Regions from separate parts of the Colwellia sp. MB02u-9 genome, predicted to be linked through region 1. Evidence: predicted binding sites of a transcription regulator. Region 1 holds the regulator's gene; each other region holds the start of a gene.
What was found. Region 1 encodes FNR, which switches genes on or off when oxygen is low (the NO sensors DNR and NnrR bind a similar motif). Its sites were predicted from a motif close to TTGATCTAGATCAA; they were not measured.
Positions count from the first base shown of each region.

Region 1 (3,289 bases):
TCGAATAGGCTTAAACTTTTTTGGTGTGTGGTGTTATAGGGAAGGTTGCGGCATGGTGCCAGGTAGCCGTAATACCGGCGCTAAGCATGAAGTCGCCGCTTATAGCTCTATTAGTTTAGGTGTCGCACGTTATTTGCACAATATTAATACTAACGGTGCCTATACGGTATTTAGATCGATTAGAGGCCAATTACGTGATCAAAACCAACCGCTAGCGCCAGAAATTCTTGCAACAGGATTAATGCGTTATTCTGAACGTGGCATAGATTATGTGTTGGAATTAACTGATATGATCCGCCATAATCGACATTACTTCGCGCTATATAATAAATAAGCGCTATGTAAATGTGCTATTCCTAATTTAGGTATAAAAATAGATTTATAAATAAATTCAAATATCATGTCGGTTAAAAAAATTTCGCTTGAATTGCTTTGAAAAAGTAGTACTTCCTCAGTTTTTTATCAGCAAAAGTAATACCTCTAACTTAATAATAGCCTTATTATTATGCTATCACAGGTAACCGTTTTACATTATTTACCTTAAGGACATTATCGTCATATACTTTTGGCTAAAGGCTGTTAAAACTTCAGCGCATAATCTAGTTTAAGTTATTAAACAAGAAAAGTTGAACTAGGCGTTTAATGACCCAATTCAACTTTATGCTAGTGATGTTAGCTGATATTAATCAACATCAAGTGGTGAAATGTAACCATCGGGTTTTAATGCTAATACATCACAATTAAGCCTATCAATAACATGCTCTGCGGTGTTACCAATTAGCGCTGCCGATAAACCGGTACGGCCAATAGTACCAAGAATGACTAATTCTGCATCTAATTCAGCCGCTATGCTTTGAATGATATCTTCCGGTAAACCCTCTTTAATATGGGTGTTTTCTGGCGCAATATTAAAGGCAGTTGCATGTGCTAACATCGCTTTTTGATGATATTTTAACATCGAGCGATTATAATCACTGGCATTAAACTCTGGGATTTCTATGGCGATATTTACTGGCGTTCCCGGGAATGAGTTAACTAGGTGTAAATTAGCTTTCATGACTTGGGTCAGCTGTTTAGCTTCTGCAGTGATTTTGTTATTAAGTGCTTTATGTTCTTCCTCTTCACTACCAATGTTTAACGCCGCAAGAATATTACCGTTATCAGGCCACAAATGCTCTTTCACGAGTAAAACAGGGCAAGGACATTTGCGCAGAATATGCCAATCGGTAGGCGTAAATATCACAGATTTGAATTTGTCGTGTTGATGAGTCCCTTTAATGACAATGTCATAACCATTATTGAGTACTTGAGCAATAATTTGCTCAAAGGGACGGTTATGCCATATAACCCGACAATCGATAGAAATTCCGCTTAAATCAAGATCAGCGAGTAAAGACTCTAGCCATTGAGTGCGATCATTAATAACTGATTGGCGCATGGCTTCACGCTCATCACTTGACAGCATGGTGGTCATTTCATAAGAAAAATCATAGATGGTCAAAAATGCGGTAATGCTAGCACCTGTTTTACGTGCTAATTCTATCGCTCGATTTACCGCTTTCTGCTCTTCTGTTGTTGGGTCAACAATCGCGAGTATTTTTTGATACTTTTCCATGGCTAATTCCTTTATCAATTGTCTACTAGTGTTATAACAATAGTCTACTTTGAGGCAATAATAGTTGTCTTAAATCAAATTATTATGCTATCGGTGATAAATAATATTTCACGCTAAGCATAGCGTGAAATACCTTAATAAGGCAATGTAGAAAAGCAGGTGTTAGCGTGACATTAAAGTGCGGCGCATGCGTTTAATTTGTCGAAACTTAAAATAGTAATGAGTTTACCATCAACGGCAATTAAACCATTTTTATGAAAGCGGTTAAGCAAACGGCTGATGGTTTCAACCGTTAAACCAATATAGTTACCAATATCACTGCGGGTCATAGATAAACGAAACTCAGATGGAGATAAACCACGGGCATGGTAACGAATACTTAAGGTACTGATAAATGTTGCTAGTCGTTGCTCGGCATTTTTACGATTAAGTAATGTTAGCATTTCTTGATCTTCACGGATCTCAGTACTCATCATACGTAAAATTTGTTTTTTTAATTTTGGCATGCTGTTCGATAAATTATCGAGCGTATTGTAAGGGATCTCACAAACCATTGAGGTTTCTAGCGCTTTAGCGAAACTTGGATGTTGAGCATTGGCAATAGCATCAAAGCCAAGCAAATCACCCGCTAAATGAAAACCAGTAATTTGTTCTTCACCGTGTTTACTAATGGTGTAGGTTTTAAATGTGCCCGAACGTATGGCGTAAAGCGCATGCATGGGTTGACCGTCGTTAAATATTTGCTCACCTTTATGGATCGGCAGCTTACGGTCGATAATATTATCTAACGTTTCTAACTCTTTATCATTGAGAGAAAAGGGTAAGCATAATTCACTAAGACTACAGTTTTGGCAGTGAATATGTTGATGAATAGTGCATGATTTATAACTCATAATATCCTTTAAAATTTTTCATGATGTACGCATGAATTTTTCCATGATTTTTTATATATATAATGTCCATATCAGGCACTTTATATATATAAAATAAGTATAGTATAGATGCCGTATGAAATCACTAAGCTGGCTGCTATCTTTCTAAATAGTGTATGACTCAATAATGATTTAATACTTATGGTGCCTAGTGATACTGAAAGTAAGGCAGGCAAGGTGCCTAGTCCAAAGAAAAACATGATCAAGGCACCATCAAGGGCATCGGCACTAGCCAATGCCCAAGTTAGTGTAGAATATACCAAGCCACAAGGTAACCAGCCCCATAGTGCGCCTAAAGCGAAAGCACTTTGTACGTTTTTAATGGGAATAAATTTTTTAGTCTGTGGTGCTATGTAGCGCCAAATATTTTTACCTAAATGTTCGACGCGGCTTAACCACATAAACCACTGGCCTAAATACAAACCTAATAAGATAAGAAAAACACCCGCAATAGTTTTTAACAACGAAACAGGTAATCCGATATTTTTGGTCGCCATTGAGCTAGTGAATGCGACAAGAGCGCCAATAAGACTATAAGAGGCGATACGACCCAAGTTATAGGCCAATATAATGGCGTATTTTTTATGACGAGAGGTATCAGAAATCGCCGTCGTCAGCATGGTGCTAATACCACCACACATCACTATACAATGGCCTGAGCCTAATAATCCGATGATAAATGCGGAGAAAAAATCAAGGCTCATAAACTATTTTTTGACCTTTGCGTCTGCTTGCTCTTGTG
Region 1 covers NZ_JACGVF010000095.1:15,426-18,714, reverse strand. The annotation lists gene H4J65_RS11270 (glucosaminidase domain-containing protein) at 1-334, shown strand, start outside; gene uspE (universal stress protein UspE) at 683-1,615, opposite strand; gene fnr (fumarate/nitrate reduction transcriptional regulator Fnr) at 1,789-2,508, opposite strand; gene H4J65_RS11255 (sulfite exporter TauE/SafE family protein) at 2,589-3,251, opposite strand; gene ccoS (cbb3-type cytochrome oxidase assembly protein CcoS) at 3,255-3,289, opposite strand, start outside.

Region 2 (3,289 bases), on a different contig from region 1:
AAACTTTGACCCTTACAATTTTTGTCATCGTCCGGTTGTTATCACTGATGAAACAACATCGTTAAATGAAGCCATTTTAAAAATGAAAGTGAGTACCTCTATTGATAAAAACTTCGATGGCGTGATTGAACACGATGTGCTGCTGGTATGGGGTGAAACTAAACGTATTATTACCGGTGCAGATATATTTGGCCGTTTACTTAAAGGTATGCTGCCCCCGATGCAAGATACCGATAATGCCACGGTAAAAAATAAAACTGAAAAAAGTAAGGCTAAGCCCAGTAAAGCCAAGGTCAGTAAAGCTAAACCAAGTAAAGACGAGAAATAAGCATCTAGCGCTGAATCATCCTTTTTCAGCGCACGTTTCGGCTATTAGTTTCGGCTATAAATAGCATAGCCGAAACGCTTGGTATTAGTTCTGCTCATAGTCCTGATCAAAGTCCTGGTCAAAGTCATAAAAAACAGTGATCATTGAGGTTAAATAGCCGCTAGTTATTCTGGTTTTAGGGCTAGCACGTCTGATTTTAATAAGCTTAAAATTTTCTCGGCGGTATTACCTAACACTTTTGCTTTCAAACCTTTTCGACCAATAGTACCAATAACCACTAACCCTGCTTTTTGCCGGGCCGCAATACTGGGAATTACTTTTTCGGGTTCACCGGCCTTAATAAAAAAATTCGCGACAGGAATGTCATATTCCGCCGCTAACTTTTCAATTTTATGCTTTAGGGTTTTCCCTGCTTTAATTTCTAATTCGTCTTTGTATTGTAAACCTAAGTCACGTAAAAACTTTGAAAATTGTAAGGTATAACAGACAAATAATTCTGCGTTGTTCGCTTTAGCAAACTCTTTCGCTGCCGTTAATATCTGATGATTTAGTGTTTGTTTGCTTTTGCGCTTAGTCTCTAAATCAATAGCGGCTAAGACATTTGGCGATTTACGCCATTTATGATCACTGACAATAAATATCGGCGCTGGGCACGCGCGTAATAATTGCCAATCGGTAGATGTGTATAAGAAAGTCTCAGTGCGATGGGCTGTTTTCACTACCATTGATAGCTGGTGTTGTTTTGCGTAGTCACTTATCCAATGGTCAATACGCTTTTCCCATACGACTTCATAACTGTAATCAATGTCGTCAGGCACTAAGGTCTTGAGTGATTTTTCTGCGTTATAGGTGACCGCATCGATTACCGCTTGTTTAATATTTTGTGGATCATCTTGAATATGACGTAAACTTTGATAACAAAAATAAACAATATGCAATGATTGGCTTTTAGTTTTAGCCAGTTCACAAGCTCGTTTTATAGCGACTTGTTTGCTGTCTGATAAATCGGCAACAACGAATATTTTACTCATAATATCTTCTTTTATTTATAGGTATAAATTAAAAGTAGCATACAAAAATTTATTTACTTTGATATAAAACAACTATCTAAAAATTAATGACGAGGAGTTATTGATCACGATAAATTTAACATCTGGACAGATGATTTTAAGAGTTAAGCAGGTCATTATAGGCGAGTGTAATGCTTAACTTGCCCAGGTATTTAATCTTCAACTTTTGCTTTATGTTTTTTATTAAAATAAAGATATAAAAAGCCAGCGATAACAATATTTAAGATACAACGCAATACCTCAGCGAGTTGAATATTTGCGTCTGCTAAAGCATATATCAAGTCAACCGCAGAGCCAAATCCTAGTATGATCGCTATAATAATAAATATTTTTTCTAAAGACATTGAATTAGACATGGGTTTCTCGATAAACATAACGACATTAAGCGACATAAAATGATAGTGGCTTATTAAAACAGTTCTGCTCTTGCATTTCGCAATCAAACCGAACTAGCTAAAGGCTAATTATACAGGTTAATATGCAGATAATTAGTATATAGGTTAATAACTTACTTAACCTATATACTCGCTTTATTTAAGGTAAAAACAACAGAGCCCACTGATTTAAGGTAAAAACAACAGAGCCCACTGATTTAAGCGCTTATTTTTACAAAAAATACAAACAATGCAAACAATAAAAATTACGCCACAACACCAGCTTGCAATAACGCGGCAACTTTCTCGTCATTATACTGTAAAAACTGCGTTAAAATCTGTTGGCTATGTTGGCCAATATTTGGCGCGGCGTGTTTATATTGTAATGGCGTATCCGATAAGTTAATAGGTGATGCCACGGTTTTAATTAGCCTACCGTCTTTATCCGGTACTTGTTTTACCATCTCGCGATGGTGTATTTGTGGGTGGTTAAATATTTGCTTTAAGGTATTTACCGGTCCACAAGGTACCGCGATTGCTTCTAATATCGTGACCCAATAATCAGTGCTTTGCTTAGCGATAATAAGCGCTAAAAGCGGCACAAGTTCAATACGGTTTTCGACCCTATGTTGATTAGTTTTAAATAAGGCATTGTTTGCTAATGCTGAGCACTGAGCGGCCTGACAAAATCGTTCAAACTGTTGATCATTACCTATCGCTAATATCAAGCTGCCATCATTAGTCGCGAAGGTTTGATAGGGCACAATATTGGGGTGAGCATTGCCTAAACGCTTTGGATTTTCACCTGTGGCTAAATAGTTCATGCCTTGATTAGCCAGTGTTGCCACTTGAACGTCAAGTAAGGCAATATCTATGTGCTGGCCTTTGTTGGTATGGGCTTTAGCGAGTAATGCCGCAAGAATAGCATTCGCGCTATAAAGCCCGGTCATTACATCAATCACGGCCACGCCAACTTTCATCGGTTCGCCATCAGCAGCACCGGTTAAACTCATTAAGCCACCCTCACCTTGGATCATGGCATCGTAACCAGCTTTATGTGCGTATGGGCCATGTTGACCAAAGCCTGTGATTGAACAATAAACTAATTTAGGGTTGAGTTTTTTTACTTGCTGATAACTCAACCCATATTTTTCAAGACCGCCCACTTTATAGTTTTCAATTAAAACATCGGCTTTAGTGATCATGTCTTTTATCACTTGTTGACCTTGTCGCTGGGTTATATCAATAGCGATTGACTGTTTGTTGCGGTTTGCACTGTGGTAATAGGCAGCTTGGGCAGGTTCATTACCATGCGCTGGTTTAATAAATGGAGGACCCCAGTGACGGGTATCATCACCTTTTTTGGGTCTTTCTACCTTAATAACGTCAGCACCCATATCAGCAAGCATTTGTGATGCCCAAGGCCCGGCCAAAATTCGGCTTAAATCAACAACTTTAATACCCTTTAACGCTTCAGACATATACCAAACTCTACCCTTTACATTGTTGCCATAGCA
Region 2 covers NZ_JACGVF010000098.1:63,613-66,901, reverse strand. The annotation lists gene H4J65_RS14425 (DUF21 domain-containing protein) at 1-328, shown strand, start outside; gene H4J65_RS14420 (universal stress protein) at 493-1,359, opposite strand; gene H4J65_RS14415 (hypothetical protein) at 1,551-1,754, opposite strand; gene H4J65_RS14410 (CaiB/BaiF CoA-transferase family protein) at 2,039-3,253, opposite strand.
Region 2: H4J65_RS14420 (universal stress protein) is a predicted target of FNR. The motif match lies at 1,418-1,431, and genes of this name have one in related genera.

Region 3 (3,289 bases), on a different contig from region 1:
CATCAATTTCGGTTAATTTCTTTAGCTGCATAGAATGAAAATATAACCTTATACGCTGTCCTGAAACTTGTCCGGTAAAAGACCAAGCATCATGCTGCTGATCAAAATGTAGATCATCATTAAATAAAATTGCTTGGTTCATCTTATGCTCGCTTCACTTTCATTACTTTAACTGAGCTCTTAAGGAGACAAGTACAGGCTCTACTGCTGGGCTAACGGCTCTCCACAAATGAAAGCTTGCCGCAGCTTGCCCCACTAACATGCCTAAGCCATCAATAATATGTTCAACACCTAGCTGTTTTGCTTGTTTTAAAAATGCGGTTGGCTCTTTGCCATACACCATGTCATAACAAACTGTTGAACTTTTAATTGTGTGATCTGATATCGGTAAGCTATCGCCGGATAGACCTGCTGATGTGGCATTGATGATAATATCAAATGCTAAGTTATGGGTCTCTGCGAAAGTAACAGCATCAATAGCCTCATTAGGATACTGGCTAGTAATGGCCTGTGCTTTACTTAATGTTCTATTGGCAATAGTTAATGATTGAGGAGACTGCTCTAATATTGATTGAACAACGCCTTTTGCGGCTCCGCCAGCACCGAGTAATAACACCTTACTATCTCGCAGTTGCACTTGATGCTTGAGTAAGTCACTAACTAAGCCGACACCATCTGTAGTATCACCATAAATAATTCCATTAGAAAAAATTAAGGTGTTCACTGCGCCAGCTAACTTGGCTCTTTCACTCAACTCATGACACAGGGCAAATGCTTGTTCTTTAAATGGTGCGGTAACATTGGCGCCTTTGCCATTGTTACCGATTAATTCTTTTACGGCATTGTCGAATTGATCTAATGCAACCCACTGACTTTGGTAGTTCATTGTTTGCTTTGACTGTAGCGCAAACTGTTGGTGAATAAAGGGAGATTTTGATTGAGCGATAGGATTACCAAATACGCGATACTGATCCATAAGATTACTAGCTTAAATGTTTAGCGGTAGACTACCCTAGTTGTTAAACAATGAAAACAAAAAAGCAGTCACTGGGTAACTGCTTTTTTCATCACTTTGACCCGTGCTGAATATGGTTAAAGTCTCTTTAAAATTTATAAGCTAACATTAGTGAATAAACCATAGGGTCTATTTCAACTTCAGCACTGCCATTAACACTACCACCTACTTTAAAACTGGTATCCGTATTAATATCAATATAACGAGCGGAAGCATTTAATGACCAGTTTTTGTCAAGTTGGTAATCAGCACCAAGTTGAACAGACAGTCCGAACGACCCGTCTAAGTCTAAATCACTAAAACCGGCCTCTTTATAAGTTGAAGAAAACTTCTCATCAAAGAAAATTGTATAGTTGATACCCGCACCCACATAGGGCTTAAACGCTGAGTGAGTATCAAAGTAATACAGTGCACTTAATGTCGGTGGTAAATGAGATATTTTACCAAGCGTTGTGGTTGCGCCATCGGCATGCAGTTTTATGTCATGAGAAAACGGGGTTGAGGCTAAGAGTTCAATAGCCCAGTTTTTATCATAAAAATATACAAAATTAACACCAAGCTGAGTATCACCATCCGCTGAGACATCTAAACCTGAATCAGCGCCATCGAGGAACACGTTAGCTTTATTACTGGCAGGATCAACCATAGTGGCGCCACCACGAACGACAAAGTCGCCAGCTTGGTTAGCCAGTGCAAGGGGAGATAATGTAAGAGCGGAGAGGATGAGTCCATTAATTACTGAGGTTTTCATTAGAGCGTTACCTTTTATAAATAGAAAAAATATTAAATTTGTTCACTAAGGTAATTTTACGCGCGCCTGGTTTTCGACAGTTTGATCTAGCTCAAGCTTTATCATAAACCCTAAAAAAATAGGCTTTAATGGTCTTGAAATTAAAAACTTAACTTGGGTAACTTAACGTAGCAACCACACCTACAGCGAACTTTTCTGTTGATGTGGATTGCTAGGTTAATAAACAACAAGCGGTAATGCTAGGTTATAACCAATCTTGCGGTACTAAATAGTCTTGTAGTGCTGCTTCTGGGCTGCCAGCTTCCGGCTGAAAATTATATTCCCAACGTGCCAGTGGCGGCATTGACATCAAAATGGATTCTGTTCTGCCACCTGATTGCAAACCAAATAAGGTGCCGCGATCAAAAACTAAATTAAATTCAACGTAGCGGCCACGACGATAAAGTTGAAATTGACGATGATTATCATCAAAGGGCGTTGCTTTACGCTTTTCTATTAAAGGTATGTAAGCATCAAGAAAGCCTTTTCCAACTGCTTTCATATAATCAAAGCACTTATCGAATTCCCATTTATTAAGATCATCAAAAAATAAGCCACCAACGCCACGAGTTTCATTGCGGTGTTTTAAATGAAAATATTCATCACACCACTTTTTATATTTTGGATAAACATCGTCACCAAAAGGCTGACAAATATCTTTTGCCGTTTGATGCCAATGCACAACATCTTCTTTGAACGGGTAAAAAGGCGTGAGGTCAATACCACCACCAAACCACCACACAGGTTCTTCACCTTCTTTTTCAGCAATAAAAAATCGGACATTGGCATGAGATGTTGGAATAAAAGGATTTTTAGGATGAATAACTAATGATACACCACAAGCTTGCCATTTACGGCCAGCCAATTCTGGACGGTGTGCTGTTGCAGATGGTGGTAACTTATCACCAGAAACCACTGAAAAATTGACCCCGCCTTGCTCGATAACGCTACCATTTGTGAGTACTCGGGTTCTGCCACCACCGCCTTCAGCGCGCTGCCAATTATCTTCAATAAATTTACCACTACCGTCGGCAGCCTCTAACGCGGAACAAATTTGGTCTTGCAACGATTTTAAAAATTCAACAACAACATTAATATTTATAGTGCTCATGAGCGAATAACATCTCCAGATAATGCATCAATAATAGTAGAAGGCTGATCAAAGCCTAGAGTTTTTCCTTTAATAATAAAATCAATTTTATTAGCGAGATCATTGGGAATTCCTTGCCATGTTTTGGCCGGAGGTTTACCACTTAAGTTCGCGCTCGTAGAAACAATCGGCTTATTAGTGGCAAGACAAAGTGCCACAACGTCTGGCTGGCTAGTAACACGCACCGCAATAGTGTCAAAACGCCCCGTCAACAGCCTAGAAGTGTTAGCATTTTTAGCCACTAGTTGCGTAATGCCGTCGGGCCAGCGAGATAATATCGCCAGGCGTTTGTCTTGAGGTATTTTACACTCATCTATATAAGGTAAAAGTTGTC
Region 3 covers NZ_JACGVF010000065.1:64,042-67,330, reverse strand. The annotation lists gene H4J65_RS01665 (hypothetical protein) at 1-142, opposite strand, end outside; gene aroE (shikimate dehydrogenase) at 164-976, opposite strand; gene H4J65_RS01655 (OmpW family protein) at 1,104-1,766, opposite strand; gene hemF (oxygen-dependent coproporphyrinogen oxidase) at 2,011-2,916, opposite strand; gene H4J65_RS01645 (Sua5/YciO/YrdC/YwlC family protein) at 2,913-3,289, opposite strand, start outside.
Region 3: H4J65_RS01655 (OmpW family protein) is a predicted target of FNR. The motif match lies at 1,848-1,861, and genes of this name have one in related genera.